DNA from 2 places in the Devosia sp. UYZn731 genome. Region 2 is predicted to be linked to the other one. Evidence: predicted binding sites of a transcription regulator. Region 2 holds the regulator's gene; the other holds the start of a gene.
What was found. The regulator LexA, encoded in region 2, represses DNA repair genes until DNA is damaged. The targets are predictions, from matches to a motif close to TGTTCNNNNTGTGTTCNG.
Positions count from the first base shown of each region.

Region 1: the regulator LexA is predicted to act here: its motif matches at 5,138-5,155, upstream of recA (recombinase RecA).

Region 1 covers NZ_JBEPOL010000002.1:630,307-637,748, forward strand. Annotated here, with positions in the region: gene ABIB57_RS07590 (DMT family transporter) at 1-100, shown strand, start outside; gene ABIB57_RS07595 (DMT family transporter) at 191-1,075, shown strand; gene alaS (alanine--tRNA ligase) at 1,131-3,770, opposite strand; gene recA (recombinase RecA) at 3,980-5,056, opposite strand; gene araD1 (AraD1 family protein) at 5,324-6,313, shown strand; gene ABIB57_RS07615 (aldo/keto reductase) at 6,408-7,427, shown strand.
Region 2 covers NZ_JBEPOL010000002.1:173,456-180,897, reverse strand. Annotated here, with positions in the region: gene ABIB57_RS05305 (anthranilate synthase component II) at 1-439, shown strand, start outside; gene trpD (anthranilate phosphoribosyltransferase) at 436-1,461, shown strand; gene trpC (indole-3-glycerol phosphate synthase TrpC) at 1,454-2,260, shown strand; gene moaC (cyclic pyranopterin monophosphate synthase MoaC) at 2,263-2,745, shown strand; gene ABIB57_RS05285 (molybdopterin molybdotransferase MoeA) at 2,742-3,950, shown strand; gene lexA (transcriptional repressor LexA) at 4,101-4,811, shown strand; gene ABIB57_RS05275 (hypothetical protein) at 4,811-5,146, shown strand; gene ABIB57_RS05270 (nuclear transport factor 2 family protein) at 5,167-5,958, shown strand; gene ABIB57_RS05265 (IlvD/Edd family dehydratase) at 6,065-7,442, opposite strand, start outside.

The DNA of each region.
Region 1 (7,442 bases), 460 kb from region 2:
TGGCGCCCGCGCCCGCATCGCCGGCCGCTATGCCGAATATCGCGCCCGCCAGGGCACATCGCCGACCGACATTGCCGAAGTTCAGGGACCGGAAATTTAACGCCACCAACAGCTTCGTCCTCGACGCCGTCGCCGCGATCTTGTATGGTAACGCCAATCCCCGCCGTCCCTCCTGTATCCGGACTATTCGATGCCAATCGGCGTCATTCTTGCTTTTGTGGCCTATGCCAGTTTCTCTATGGGCGATGCGCTAATCAAGGCCATCGGTCCCGGTTTCACCGTCTTCGAAATCGCCTTTTTCACCACCAGTTTCTCCATCATTCCGCTCGCGCTCACCAACCGCCATGAGCGTTGGCGCGAAATGTTCAAGATGACACACCCTTGGCTGGTGCAGCTGCGTTGCCTGACGGCAATCTGCGGCACTGCCCTCATCATGTACGCCTTCACCCACATTCATTTCGCCGAAACCTACGCCATTGCCTTCACCACGCCGATTTTCGTCACCCTGCTATCCGTGCTGATCCTCAAGGAACACGTGACGCCGCTGCGCTGGGTTTTGCTGCTGGTCGGCTTCGCCGGAGTGCTGCTGGTGGTGCGGCCCGGGTTCCGCGAACTGGGGCTGGGGCACCTCGCAGCCTTTGCCAGCACCCTTGTGGGGGCGGTCACGACCGTCATCCTCCGCCATATCGCACCAACAGAAAAGCGCGTCACCCTGGTCGGGGTTCTCGTGGTCTATTCCGTGCTCTTCAATGGCACGATGATGCTACCCAGCTTCGTCTGGCCCAGTTGGGAACAGTTCGGCATCCTGGCGCTGTGCGGTGCCTTTGGCGGCTGCGGTGGCCTGCTGCTCATCGCTGCGACCAAGGTCACGCCGGCCAACATGCTGGCGCCGGTCCAATATAGCCAGTTGATCTGGGGCATTGTCCTCGGCGCCGCCTTTTACCACGAATATCCCGACGCCCTGGCGATCGGTGGTCTCTTCGTCGTCCTCGGCGCCGGCCTGATGAACGTGCTCAGCACTAAAACCAAAATCCGCTGGAAGCCGCGCGTCTTCTTCTATCGCAGCGGGCTCTAGATACGCCAAAGCCCGCACCGGTAAGGATGCGGGCTTCAAGATCTCTAGACTGCGTCTAAAGCGCCGAACGGATTGCTGCCATGGCTTCGCTGGCCTTGCTGCCATCGGGACCACCGGCCTGCGCCATGTCCGGGCGACCGCCGCCGCCTTGACCGCCCAGGGCGGCAGAACCGGCGCGCACCAGATCAACCGCAGACACCTTGCCGACGAGATCCTCGGTCACGCCGACCGCCAAGCCGGCCTTGCCATCCTCGGTTAGCCCGATCACGACGACGACGCCCGAGCCGACCTGCTTCTTGGTCTGGTCGACCAGGCCGCGCAAATCCTTGGGCTGCAGGCCATCGACGATACGACCGACGAAGTTGACGCCATTGATCGTCTCGGTTTCGGCGGACGGACTATCCGCCCCGCCGCCCATTGCCAGCTTCTGGCGAGCATCCGTCAGAGCACGTTCGGACTTCTTGAGCTGATCCTGCAAAGCGGCGATACGATTGAGCACCTCCACTGGCTGAGTGTGCAACACATCAGCCACGCTGGCGACCAGATTGCTATTGGTGCGGGCATGATGACGTGCCCCCCGCGCCGTCAGCGCCTCGATGCGACGTACGCCGGCGGCCACGCCGGATTCCCCGAGCACTGAAATCAGCCCGATATCCCCGGTCCGGCCAACATGCGTGCCGCCGCACAATTCGACGGACCAGCCCACCGCATTGCCGGTCGGATCGCCCATCGAGACCACACGGACCTCGTCGCCATACTTTTCGCCGAACAAAGCGCGGGCGCCCGATTGCTTGGCTTCCTCGACGCCCATCAACCGCGTTTCCACGCGTGAATTCTGCAAGACTATATCGTTGGCGATATCCTCGATCTGCGCCATTTCCTGTGGGCTGATCGGCTTGGTATGAACGAAGTCGAAGCGCAGCCGGTCGGCCGAGACCATCGAACCCTTTTGAGCGACATGATCACCCAGAACGATGCGCAACGCTTCGTGCAGCAGGTGGGTGGCTGAGTGATTGGCGCGAATGGCCGAGCGGCGGCCATGATCGACCACCAGGCCAAGCGGCGCACCCAGCGCAAGCGTGCCCTGCCGGACAGTTACCTTGTGGCCGAAGATGCCATGATTCTTGACCGTGTCGGTGACGTCGGCGGCAACGCCTTCGCCCGCGATGGTACCGGTATCGCCGACCTGCCCACCACTCTCGCCATAAAATGGCGTCTGGTTGAGGACGACAAAGCCCTCCTCACCGGCAGCAAGCGTCTCGACCATCGCGCCGTTGCGCACCAGAGCGGTGACGACGCCCTCGGCCACCTCAGTTTCGTAGCCGAGAAATTCCGTCGGACCGACCTTGTCCGCGACGGCAAACCAGACCTTGTCCTCGCCCGCCTCGCCCGAACCGGACCAGCTCTTGCGTGCTTCCGCACGCTGGCGCGCCATTGCGTCTTCAAAGCCCGTCAGATCGACATTGATGCCGCGCATGCGCAGCGCATCCTGCGTCAGATCGAGCGGAAAACCATAGGTGTCGAACAGCTTGAAGGCAGTGACGCCCTCGAGCATGTCGCCTTGGCCAAGACCCGTGGTGGCCTCGTCAAGCAGTAACAGGCCGCGGCTCAGCGTCTTGAGAAAGCGGTTCTCTTCAAGACGAATAGTTTCCTCGATCATGGCTTCGCCCTGAACCAATTCAGGATAAGCCTGACCCATCTCCCGGACCAGGGTTGGCACGATACGGTGGATCACCGGCTTGTCCGCCCCCAGCAAGGTGGCGTGCCGCATCGCACGCCGCATGATACGGCGCAGCACATAACCGCGACCCTCATTGGAGGGCAGCACCCCCTCCGCGATAAGGAAACTCATCGACCGCATATGGTCGGCGATGACGCGCAGGCTCGGGGTCGTCGGATCACCGTGGAAGCCGGTGGCTTGCATGGTCGAGGCGATCAGCGTCTTGAACAGGTCGATTTCGTAATTGTTGTTGGTGCCCTGCATGACCGCAGCCACGCGTTCTAGCCCCATGCCGGTGTCGACCGACGGCTTGGGTAGCGCCGTGCGGCTCCCGTCCGGCGCCTGCTCGAACTGCATGAAGACGAGATTCCATATCTCTACGAAGCGGTCGCCGTCTTCCTCGGGCGATCCCGGAGGGCCACCCCAATACTTGTCGCCATGATCGAAGAAAATTTCCGAGCAGGGGCCGCACGGCCCCGTATCGCCCATCTGCCAAAAGTTCGACTTGGCGCCAAGCCGCACGATCTTGTCGTCAGGAAGGCCCGCAATTTTCTTCCACAGCGCAAAAGCCTCATCATCGTCCTGGTAGACGGTGGCGCTGAGCTTGTCCTTGGGCAGGCCCCATTCCTTGGTCAGCAGATTCCAGGCGTATTCGATCGCCTGTTCCTTGAAATAATCGCCGAACGAGAAATTGCCCAGCATCTCGAAGAAGGTGTGGTGCCGAGCGGTAAATCCGACATTGTCGAGATCGTTATGCTTGCCGCCAGCGCGCACGCTTTTCTGGGCCGAGGTCGCGCGCTTGTAGTCGCGTTTTTCGACGCCGGTGAAGACGTTCTTGAACTGCACCATCCCCGAATTGACGAACATCAGGGTCGGGTCGTTGCGGGGCACCAGCGGGCTCGACGCCACTTTCTCATGCCCGTTGCGGGCAAAGTAATCGACAAAACTCGACCGGATCTCGTTTACGCTCGTCATCAGACACTTTCATCGCGGGAATGGCGCATCGCGAGGCGCCGAAGAAGGTACGGCTTTCTATCGCGGCCCCGGCTTCCCTGTCCAGCATTGGCGCCCCGTCGCTGCTTCAATCAGCCCAGAAAAACGCCATTCCGTAAAAATGGCGGCGCCGAAACACAAAAAAGGGGCAGTGCTTGCGCACCACCCCTAAATCCCTGCATGGGATAATCTTATTCGGCGTCGTCCGCCGCATCCTCGTCACCGGCCACGGCCAGCAGCACCTCGCCCAACAGGCCCGAGCTCTCGCGCACGCCCTGTTCGATGGTGGCGGCAATCGCCGGATTGTCCTTGAGGAACTGGCGCGAATTCTCGCGGCCCTGCCCCAGGCGCTGGCTATCATAGGAGAACCAGGCGCCGGCCTTCTCGACGATGCCGCTTTTCACGCCAAGGTCGAGCAATTCACCGGTCTTGGAAATGCCTTCGCCATACATGATGTCGAACTCGACCTGGCGGAACGGCGGCGCCAGCTTGTTCTTGACCACCTTGACGCGGGTCTGGTTGCCGACGATTTCTTCGCGATCCTTGATCGCGCCGATGCGACGGATATCGAGGCGCACCGAAGCATAGAACTTGAGCGCATTGCCGCCCGTCGTGGTCTCGGGCGAACCATACATCACGCCGATCTTCATGCGGATCTGGTTGATAAAAATGACCAGGCACTTGGACTTGGAGATCGAGCCCGTCAGCTTGCGCATTGCCTGGCTCATCAACCGCGCCTGCAGGCCCGGCAATGAATCACCCATTTCGCCTTCGAGTTCGGCCCTTGGCGTCAGTGCCGCCACCGAATCGATGACCAGCACGTCGATAGCGCCGGATCGAACCAGCGTATCGGTGATTTCCAGCGCCTGCTCACCAGCATCGGGCTGCGAGATCAGCAGGTCATCAATATTAACGCCCAGCTTGCGGGCATAAATAGGGTCCAGCGCATGCTCGGCGTCGACAAACGCGCAGATGCCACCGGCGCGCTGCGCCTCAGCGATCACATGCAGTGCCAACGTGGTCTTGCCCGAGCTTTCCGGCCCAAAAATCTCGACGATACGGCCCTTTGGCAAGCCGCCAATGCCCAGCGCAATATCGAGACCCAGCGAACCCGTGGAGATCGATTCCACCTCGATCGAAGCGCTTTCGCCAAGGCGCATGATCGAGCCCTTGCCGAAATTGCGCTCGATCTGGCTGAGAGCCGCCGCGAGCGCTTTATCCTTATCCATCGATCCACCTTCAACAACGCGAAGCGGCGAGCTAGCCATGATTCTCTCCTTATTTCACGCTCTTGTGGGCCTGGCAACGCGCTGACGCCGTAAGTAGCTGTGCATTGAATGTGCCCTATTTGTTCTCATTTTGTTTCTAGCCTGTCAATGGGGAATTTTGCTTTCCGCGCAAACCTCGCCGGTACGCTCCAGAATCTGCGCGCCCCATCGACGCCGCGCCATTTTCCGCTTGCTCAGGACTAACATGTTGCGTTTTATGCCGGCCAATCAGCCCGAACCGGGCCAGCCACGGCCAGGAGCCACGCGATGAATCTCATTCAGTATTTCGACCTCAATGGCGAACGCGCCGTGGGCCAGGTCGATGGTGACCTCACCCGGCAGGTCAATGACGCCACCAGCGTCTACGATCTGGCGATAGCCGCGCTCGCCCGCAATATCGGCATCGGCGCGCTGATCGCCGAAAAGGGCCTCGGCGCCACCGTCGACAAGGCAGCGATTCTGGCTGAGGGGCGCATGCTGGCGCCGATCAACCATCCCGATCCGGCCCATCTCTATGTCACCGGCACTGGCCTAACCCATTTGGGGTCGGCCTCGACACGCGACGCCATGCACAATTCCAACAAGCCGGCGGGCGAGCTGACCGACTCGATGAAAATGTTCCAGATGGGCCTGGAAAATGGCAAGCCGACCGACGGCACCAAGGGCGTGCAGCCGGAATGGTTCTACAAGGGCAACGGCTACACCGTGGTCAATCCCGGCCACCCGATCCCCTCCCCGTCCTTCGCCCGCGATGCCGGCGAAGAGCCCGAAATCGCCGGCATTTATGTCATCGATCAGAACGGCCAGCCGCGCCGGCTCGGCTTCGCCTTGGCCAATGAATTTTCTGACCACGTCACCGAGCGCGTCAACTACCTCTACCTCGCCCATTCCAAACTGCGCGCCTGCGCCTTCGGCCCCGAGCTGCGCGTCGGTGACCTCCCGGCCCATATCGAGGGCATGTCGCGCATCAAGCGCGATGGCCAGGTGATCTGGGAAAAGCCCTTCCTCAGCGGGGAGGACAATATGAGCCACACCATCGCCAACCTCGAATATCACCACTTCAAATACGAGCTGTTCCGCAATCCGGGCGATATCCACGTCCACATGTTCGGCACCGCCACGCTGAGCTTTGCCGATGGCGTGGTCACCCAGCCCAATGATGTGTTCGAGATCGAAGAGCGCCAGTTCGGCGCAGCTTTGCGCAACCCGATCCGCATCGAAGCCGAACACCCGGTCATCGTCGGCAACGTCTACTAAAGCGTTTCCAGGAAATCGCTCGCTAACTTTGGTCGCCCCGCCTTTACGCCGCGCCACTAACATGTCAGTTGTCCCTCCACCCGGAGGGACAATCATGACCAAGCTCAGTTTTGAAAAACGCCGCGTCGGCAAGACCGCGCTCGAAGTGACCACTCTAGGCCTCGGTGGCGCCTCGCTCGCCGGCATTTTCAGCGCCGTGCCGGCCGATCAGGCCCGCGCCACGGTGGCCCACGCGCTCGATGTGGGCATCAATTACGTCGACACTGCCCCCCAATATGGCCTCGGCCGGTCCGAGCATCTGGTTGGCGACGCGATCCGCGAGCGCCGTAGCGACACGATCCTGTCCAGCAAGGTCGGCCGCCTGCTCAAGCCCGTCAAAGCGACCGAACAGGACAAGGGCGCCTGGGTCGATCCCCTGCCCTTCAACCAAGCCTATGACTATTCCTATGACGGCGTCATGCGCTCGTTCGAGGACAGCCTGCAGCGCCTCGGCCTCAATGCGATCGACATCGTCTATGTCCACGATATCGGCGTTTCCACCCACGGCGCCGAGGCCAACAAACCGCTCTGGGCACAGCTCGCCAACGGCGGCTATAAGGCCTTGCGCGAACTGCGCGATAGTGGCGTCATCTCGGCCATCGGCCTTGGCGTCAACGAGTGGGAAGTGCTGATGGACGCCTTCGCGCTCGGCGATTGGGACGTCTTCCTTCTCGCCGGCCGCTATACGCTGCTGGAGCAGACCTCCTTGCATCCCTTCATGTCCACCTGCATCGAGCGCGGCGCGTCGGTCGTGGTCGGCGGTCCGTTCAATTCCGGCATTCTGGTCGGCGGCGACAAGTTCAACTATGCCAAGGCGCCCGACGATATCGTCGCCAAGGTCAGGGCCATCGAAGCGGTATGCAAGGATTTCAACGTGCCTCTGCCGGCCGCTGCGCTGCAGTTCCCCCTCACGCATCCGGCCGTCTGCAACGTCCTCCCTGGCCCGCGTTCTCCCGCCGAACTCGACGGTATTCTCGATTGGTGGCAGGTCAAGATTCCTGCTGAACTCTGGACGGCCCTGGCCGATAAGGGCCTCCTCGCCGAGGGTACGCCGGTCCCCCATACTGCCGCCTGATCTGCTTGACGTCAC
Region 2 (7,442 bases):
CCCCTGCACGCCCAACGAAGCCGGCATTTGCCTATCGCTTATCGAACGCTTCAAGGGCGAAATGCCGATTTTGGGCGTCTGCCTTGGCCATCAGGCAATCGGCCAAGCCTTGGGAGGCGACGTCATCCGCGCGCCGCACCTGGTGCATGGCAAGACATCCAAGATCCACCACAGCGGCAAGGGCCTGTTCCGCGGCCTCAACAACGACTTCGAGGCGACGCGCTACCACTCGCTGATCGTCAAGCCCGAGACCCTGCCCGACACGCTTGAAATCACCGCCACCACCGATGACGGCCTCATCATGGGCATGCAGCACAAAACCCTCCCCGTCCACGGCGTGCAGTTCCATCCAGAGAGCATCGCCAGCGAAAACGGCCATGCGCTACTGCAGAATTTCCTGAACCTGGCCCGCGACTTCAACCAGAAGAAGGCTGCGTGATGGACATCAAGGCAGCTCTCAACAAGATCGCCGCCAACCGCGACCTCACCGGAGAGGAAATGCGCGGCGTGATGACCACGATCATGGAGGGCAATGCCACGCCCAGCCAGATCGGCGCGTTCCTCATGGGCATGCGCGTCAAAGGCGAGACCGTCGGCGAAATCGCCGCAGCCGTCTCGATCCTGCGCGAGAAGATGGTGACGGTCGAAGCCCCCGAACACGCCATCGACATCGTCGGCACCGGCGGCGACGGCGGTGGCACGCTCAACATCTCCACCGCCAGCGCTTTTGTCGTGGCCGCGGCGGGCGTGCCGGTGGCCAAGCACGGCAACCGGGCTTTGTCATCGAAGTCCGGAGCATCGCAGGTGCTCGAAGCCCTGGGGATCAAGCTGGATTTGACCCCCGCCGAGATTTCACGCTGCATCAATGAAGCCGGGATCGGTTTCATGTTCGCGCCCTCGCACCATCCGGCCATGCGCCATGTCGGCCTAGCCCGCGCCGAAATGGGCGTGCGGACCATGTTCAATCTGCTGGGCCCGCAATCCAACCCTGCCGGCGTGCGCCGCTATGTGCTGGGCGTCTATGCGCAGGAATGGGTGGAGCCGGTGGCAGCCGCCCTCCTCGCCAACCGCGCCATCAAGGCCTGGGTTTTCCACGGCAGCGATGGCCTCGACGAAATCACCGTCACCGGTCCCAGTTTCGTTGCCCAGATAGCCAATGGTGATTTGCGCAGCTTTGAAGTGACACCTGAGGATGCCGGCCTAAAGCGCAGCGATCCCAAGGACCTGCTGGGCGGCGATCCCGAATACAATGCCGCGGCGGTGCATGAATTGTTCGACCGCAGGCCGGGCGCCTATCGCGATATCGTGCTGCTCAATTCTGCGGCCGCGCTGATCGTCGCCGACCGCGTGCAAGACCTCAAAAGCGGCGCCGAACTGGCGGCCGACATCATCGACAGCGGCAAGGCGAAGGAGACGCTAGCGCGGCTCGTCGCAGTGTCCAACGGGCGAGACCATGGCTGATATTCTCAAGCAGATCGAATCGTACAAACGCGAAGAAATCGCTGCCGCCAAGGCGATGCGGCCCTGGGCGGAAGTCGTGGCCATGGCGCATGACCAGCCAGCGCCTCGTGGGTTCCTTAGGGCCATCAAGGCCAAGCGCGCCGCCAAGCAATACGCACTGATCGCCGAGGTAAAAAAGGCCAGCCCCTCCAAGGGCCTGATCCGGCAGGACTTCAACCCCGCCGAGATTGCCCGCGCCTACCAAACCGGCGGCGCGACGTGCCTGTCCGTGCTAACCGACCGTCCCTCCTTCCAAGGCTCGCCGAGCTACCTGATCGAAGCGCGCGCGGCCACTACCCTGCCCGTGCTGCGCAAGGATTTCCTGTTTGAAACCTATCAGGTGGCCGAGGCGCGCGCTTGGGGCGCTGATTGCATCCTCGTCATCCTGGCCGCTGTCGGCGACGATGTGGCGCGCTACCTGCTCGACGCCGCAGAGGAATGGGGCATGGACGCGCTGGTCGAAGTGCACGACCAGCTCGAGCTGGACCGGGCGCTGGCGCTGGACGCCGAATTCATCGGTATCAACAATCGCAACCTGCGCACCTTCGAAACCCGTCTGGAGACCTCGATCGACCTGGCCGCCGGCGTGCCGCCCGGCAAGGTGCTGGTCAGCGAAAGCGGCATTCTCAGCCACGACGATGTGCGCAAGCTGGACGAAGCCAGCGGCATCGGCACCTTCCTCGTCGGCGAAAGCCTGATGCGCCAGGACGATGTGGTGGCCGCCACGCGCGCCCTGCTCATGGGCACCGTGAGCGCATAGGCATGGCACAAGGCGGCCTCACGCATCTCAACGCCAAAGGCGAAGCCCACATCGTCGATATCGGCGACAAGGCGGCCACCCGGCGCCGGGCGGTGGCCCAGGCTCGAATCATCGCCGAACCTGCCACGGTAGCGGCGATTATGGGCGGCTCCCTCAAGAAGGGCGATGCGCTCGCTGTGGCCCGTATTGCCGGCATCATGGCCGCCAAAAGGACCTCGGATCTGATCCCCCTCTGCCATCCGATTCCGCTGACCAAGGTCAGCGTCGACATTGAGGCTGAGAGCGCGACGGTGATCGTCGTGCACGCCACCGCAGAAACCACAGCGCAAACCGGCGTAGAGATGGAAGCGCTGGTCGCCGCCTCCACCGCGGCGCTGACGCTCTACGACATGGCCAAGGCCATCGACCGGGCCATGGTTGTCACCGATATCTGCGTGCTGGAAAAATCGGGCGGCAAATCCGGCGATTTCGTGCGCACGCCATGAGCCTGCTGCCCGTCGAAGACGCGATTGCCGCGATTCTGAAGCGCGTGCCCGAGGCGCAGGCCGAAACAGTCCCCCTACACGATGCCGCCGGCCGGGTCTTGGCCGCGCCGATCGTCGCCAACCACAGCCAGCCCCCGTTCAACGCTAGCGCCATGGATGGCTATGCGGTGCGGGCGCAGGACGCCGTGCCGGGGCGGAGCCTGGCCATCATCGGCATGTCGCAAGCCGGCGCGGGCTTTGCCGGCCCCGTTGGCGAAGGCCAATGCGTGCGCATCTTCACCGGCGCGCCCGTCCCTGCCGGCGCCGATGCGGTCATCATGCAGGAAGAGGCGACGGTAACCGGCCACACAGTGCAGTTCGCCGAGCAGCCCAAACCCGGCCGCAGCATTCGTCCAATCGGCAATGACTTTGCCACTGGCCAGGTTCTGGTCGCCGCCGGCACGCGCCTCGCTGCACTGCAACTGGCCGTCGCGGCAGCAGCGAATGTCCCTGCCCTCGCGGTCAACCGCCGACCGAAAATTGCCCTTCTAGCGACGGGCGATGAACTGGTCGTGCCCGGCACGCCGCTGGGCCCAGACCAGATCGTTTCGTCCAACAGCTACGGCCTAAGTCCCCTGCTGGCGCCCTACTCCGAAACCGTCACCGACCACGGTATTGTCGGCGATGACCGGGCGGCGCTGACGGCGACGCTGGAAGCCATCTTCGCCAGCGAGCCTGACATCGTCGTCACCACCGGCGGCGCCAGTGTCGGCGACCACGATATTGTGCAGGAAATCCTCCTGTCGCTCGGCGTGACGCTGGATTTCTGGCGCATCAACATGCGGCCGGGCAAGCCGCTGATGTTCGGCACGCGCGGTAAGACGCTGATCTTCGGCCTGCCGGGGAACCCCGTCTCGGCGCTGGTTACCGCCACAATTTTTATCAAGCCGGCACTCCGGCTGTGGCAGGGCCACGCCGAATCCGCTGGTCAGCTCTGGCATCTGCCGCTGGCCGTCCCGACCCCGCCCAATACCGCGCGCCGCCATTTCATGCGCGCGCGCGTCGTGCATGGGCCCAGTGGGACGGCATTGATGCCGATCTCGGAGGTCGACAGCGGCCATACCTCGTCGCTGGCGCGGGCGGACATGCTCATCGTGCAACCAGAACATGATCCGGGTCGGCCGGCCGGTACTGTGGTCGAGGCCATCAGTATCGACGCGTTCTAGGCTGAAATAAAACCGCATAGGTCGCGCGACGAAGCGCCGTTTGCTTGCAAAGGCGGAAATTACGCCGGCAATGCATTGGGATATTGCAGAACATAACTGGAACACGTATCATCGTTCAGTCTTTGTTCCGATTCCCGACCGAGGGGCCCAATGCTAACGCGCAAACAACACGAGCTGCTGATGTTCATCCATGAGCGGATGAAGGAGAGCGGTATTCCGCCATCGTTCGACGAGATGAAGGATGCGCTCGATCTGGCATCCAAGTCGGGCATTCACCGGTTGATCACAGCGTTGGAGGAGCGCGGTTTCATTCGCCGCCTGCCCAATCGGGCGCGCGCACTCGAAGTGGTCAAGCTGCCCGATTCGATGAACCCGTCCCTCGGCGGGCGCAAGTCGCGCTTCGAGCCGAGCGTGATCGAGGGCAATCTGGGCAAGGTGGCGTCCCCCCCGATGCGCGGTTCGGTTGAAGATTACGCGCGTCCCATTTCGGTTCCGGTTATGGGCCGTATCGCGGCCGGTACGCCGATCTCGGCGATCGAAAGCCACACCCACACCATCTCTGTACCGCCCGAAATGTTGGGCGCAGGCGAACATTACGCACTCGAAGTGCGCGGCGATTCGATGATCGAGGCCGGCATTTTCGATGGCGATACCGTCCTGATCCGCAAGCAGGACTCAGCGGGAACCGGCGAAATCATCGTGGCTCTTGTTGATGACGAGGAAGCCACCCTCAAGCGCCTGCGCCGCAAGGGCAATACCATCGCGCTGGAAGCCGCCAACCCGGCCTATGAAACGCGCATTTTCGGACCTGATCGCGTCAAGGTCCAGGGCCGCCTGGTCGGGTTGCTGAGGAAATACTGATGCGGCTCACCCTGCTTTTGGCGCTTGGCCTGTTGTCGCTCGGCAACGGCGCGACGTTCGCTCAAGAAGCGAGCGTCAAGGAGACCCGCTGCTGGGTGGGAAATGTGACGTTTTCGGCAGGTGTGGGCATCAATGCGGGCAATGGCACCGCAGTCTGCAATGCCGGAACCGGCTGGGCGGAAGCGAAGGCCGATACGCCCGTAGCGGGTTGCCTGCTCGAAGGCAAGTTGTCGTCCGCGGGCGCTATCGTCGGCATTCGCAACAATGACAGCATGCTGCTGCAATGCGACGTCACCGGCCGCTGGGTAACGCTGGAGACTGCGGCCAAGGAGTAAAAGCTCATGCGTGGGGTTTGATGGCGAAGAACTTGGTCGAGAAAGTTTGTCCGGTCATTTTCCGAGGCGTAGGGGACGCAAGGGAGATCCTGGTGTTCAGGCACCCCCTGGCCGGTGTTCAACTGGTCAAGGGGACACGAGAGGCGGGCGAGTCTGTTATTGCTGGTGCTTTGCGCGAGCTGGCGGAGGAAGCAGGGATTGTCGAGGATGTGACTGGTGTGGTGCTCTGCTCCAGTTCGGCCATTGCGCTGGGGCAGCTCTGGCACTTTGTGCTGGTGGAGACGGCGGATCTGCCGGAGCACTGGGCGTTTGACACATTAGACGATGGTGGGCATCGATTTGAATTTTTCTGGTGTACTCTGGATGCAACGCCAGAGCGGGAGTGGCACCCCGACTTCGTACGTGCCCTGAAACTGGTACGGGACGCCATAGTCAGCAACGGCGTGGAGGCGGCGAAGACGCTGTCGCGCTATGCCGAGCTTATCAACAATCACAGCTTTGACGACGTCGCTCCGCTGATCGCGCCGGAGGCGGTGTTTTGGTTCGGCGATGGTTCGCATGCCGGGCTGTCCGCCATTCGTTCTGCCTTTGAGGGCACGTGGCGCAATCTGACCGGCGAAATCTACTGGCTGGAAGACGTGCGCTGGATCGCTCAGGGCGATTATGCCGCCGCTTGCCTCTACCGCTTTCATTGGCAGGCAACGGGGTCCGGTGAATGCCGTGAGGGTTCGGGGCGGGGGACCAGCGTCTTCGTTCGACGCCCCGAAGGTTGGAAGATTATCCACGAGCATTTGAGCGCCCTGCCCGCTTGAGAGGCGGTATTTGGAACCCTAAGTGCTGATTGTCGGCAGCCAGTGCGACTGAGCGTATAGAAGGCCCGCCATCATCTGGCGGGCCTTCTGCGTTTGATGATTTAGCCTAGTGGTTGTCGCGCGGAATGCCTTCGGTCTGGGCGATGCGCTGGTACTTTTCGGCGGGCTTGAGGATGGCGCCGTCGCCGAGCTGGCCGACGATGCCGCGCTGGATTTCCTGCCATGGTGTCTGGTGCTTGGGATACTTATAGCCGCCCATCGACTCTAGATCGGCGCGACGCTTGGCGATTTCCTCGTCGGCGATCAGGATATTGGCAGAGCCCTTATTGAGGTCGATCCGTACCCGGTCGCCGGTGCGCAGGATGGCGAGATTGCCGCCAGCGGCCGCTTCGGGGGACGCATTGAGAATCGAGGGCGACCCCGAAGTGCCGGACTGGCGGCCGTCACCGATACAGGCCAGGGCGGTAATGCCCTTCTTGATCAGGTAGTTGGGCGGCCGCATGTTGACGACTTCCGCCGCTCCCGGATAGCCGATTGGGCCAGCGCCGCGCATGAACAGCAGGGTATGCTCGTCGATCTCGAGCGAGGGATCGTCGATGCGGTGGTGATAATCCTCAGGACCATCGAACACTACGGCCTTGCCCTCGAACATGCCGGGATGTTCGGGATTGGTCAGGTAACGGTCGCGGAACTCGGTCGAGATCACGCTGGTCTTCATGATCGCGTTGTCGAACAGATTGCCGCGCAGCAAGAGGAAGCCGGCCTCGGTCTTGAGTGGGTTGTCGAAGTGGCGGATGACCTTATCGTCCTGGATAACCGTGTTGCGGCAGTTCTCGCCAATCGACTTACCGTTGACGGTCGGCGCGTTCTCGCGGATCAGCCCCTGGCTCATCAGCTCGTTGACCACCGCCGGCACGCCGCCGGCATGGTAGAAGTCCTCGCCCAGATACTCGCCGGCCGGCTGCAGATTGACCAGGAGCGGCACCTTGTGGCCATAGGTCTGGAAATCCTGCAGTTCCAGTTCCACGCCGATATGCTTGGCGATGGCCTGGATGTGGATCGGCGCATTGGTCGAACCGCCGATGGCCGAATTGACCACGATGGTGTTGATGAAATTATCTTTGGTCAGGATGTCCGAGGGCTTCAGATCTTCACGGACCATATCGACGATGCGCTTGCCGGTGCGATAGGCCATTTCCTGGCGGTCACGATAGGGCGCCGGGATGGCGGCCGAACCGGGCAATTGCATGCCCAGCGACTCGGCCAGCGAATTCATGGTCGAGGCCGTGCCCATGGTGTTGCAATATCCGGTCGACGGGGCCGAGGACGCCACCAGTTCGATGAACTGCGCGTAGTCGATTTCGCCGGCCGCCATCATCTGGCGAGCCTTCCAGACGATGGTGCCCGAACCGGTGCGCTCACCCTTGTGCCAGCCATTGAGCATGGGGCCGACCGACAGCGCGATTGCCGGGATATTGACGGTA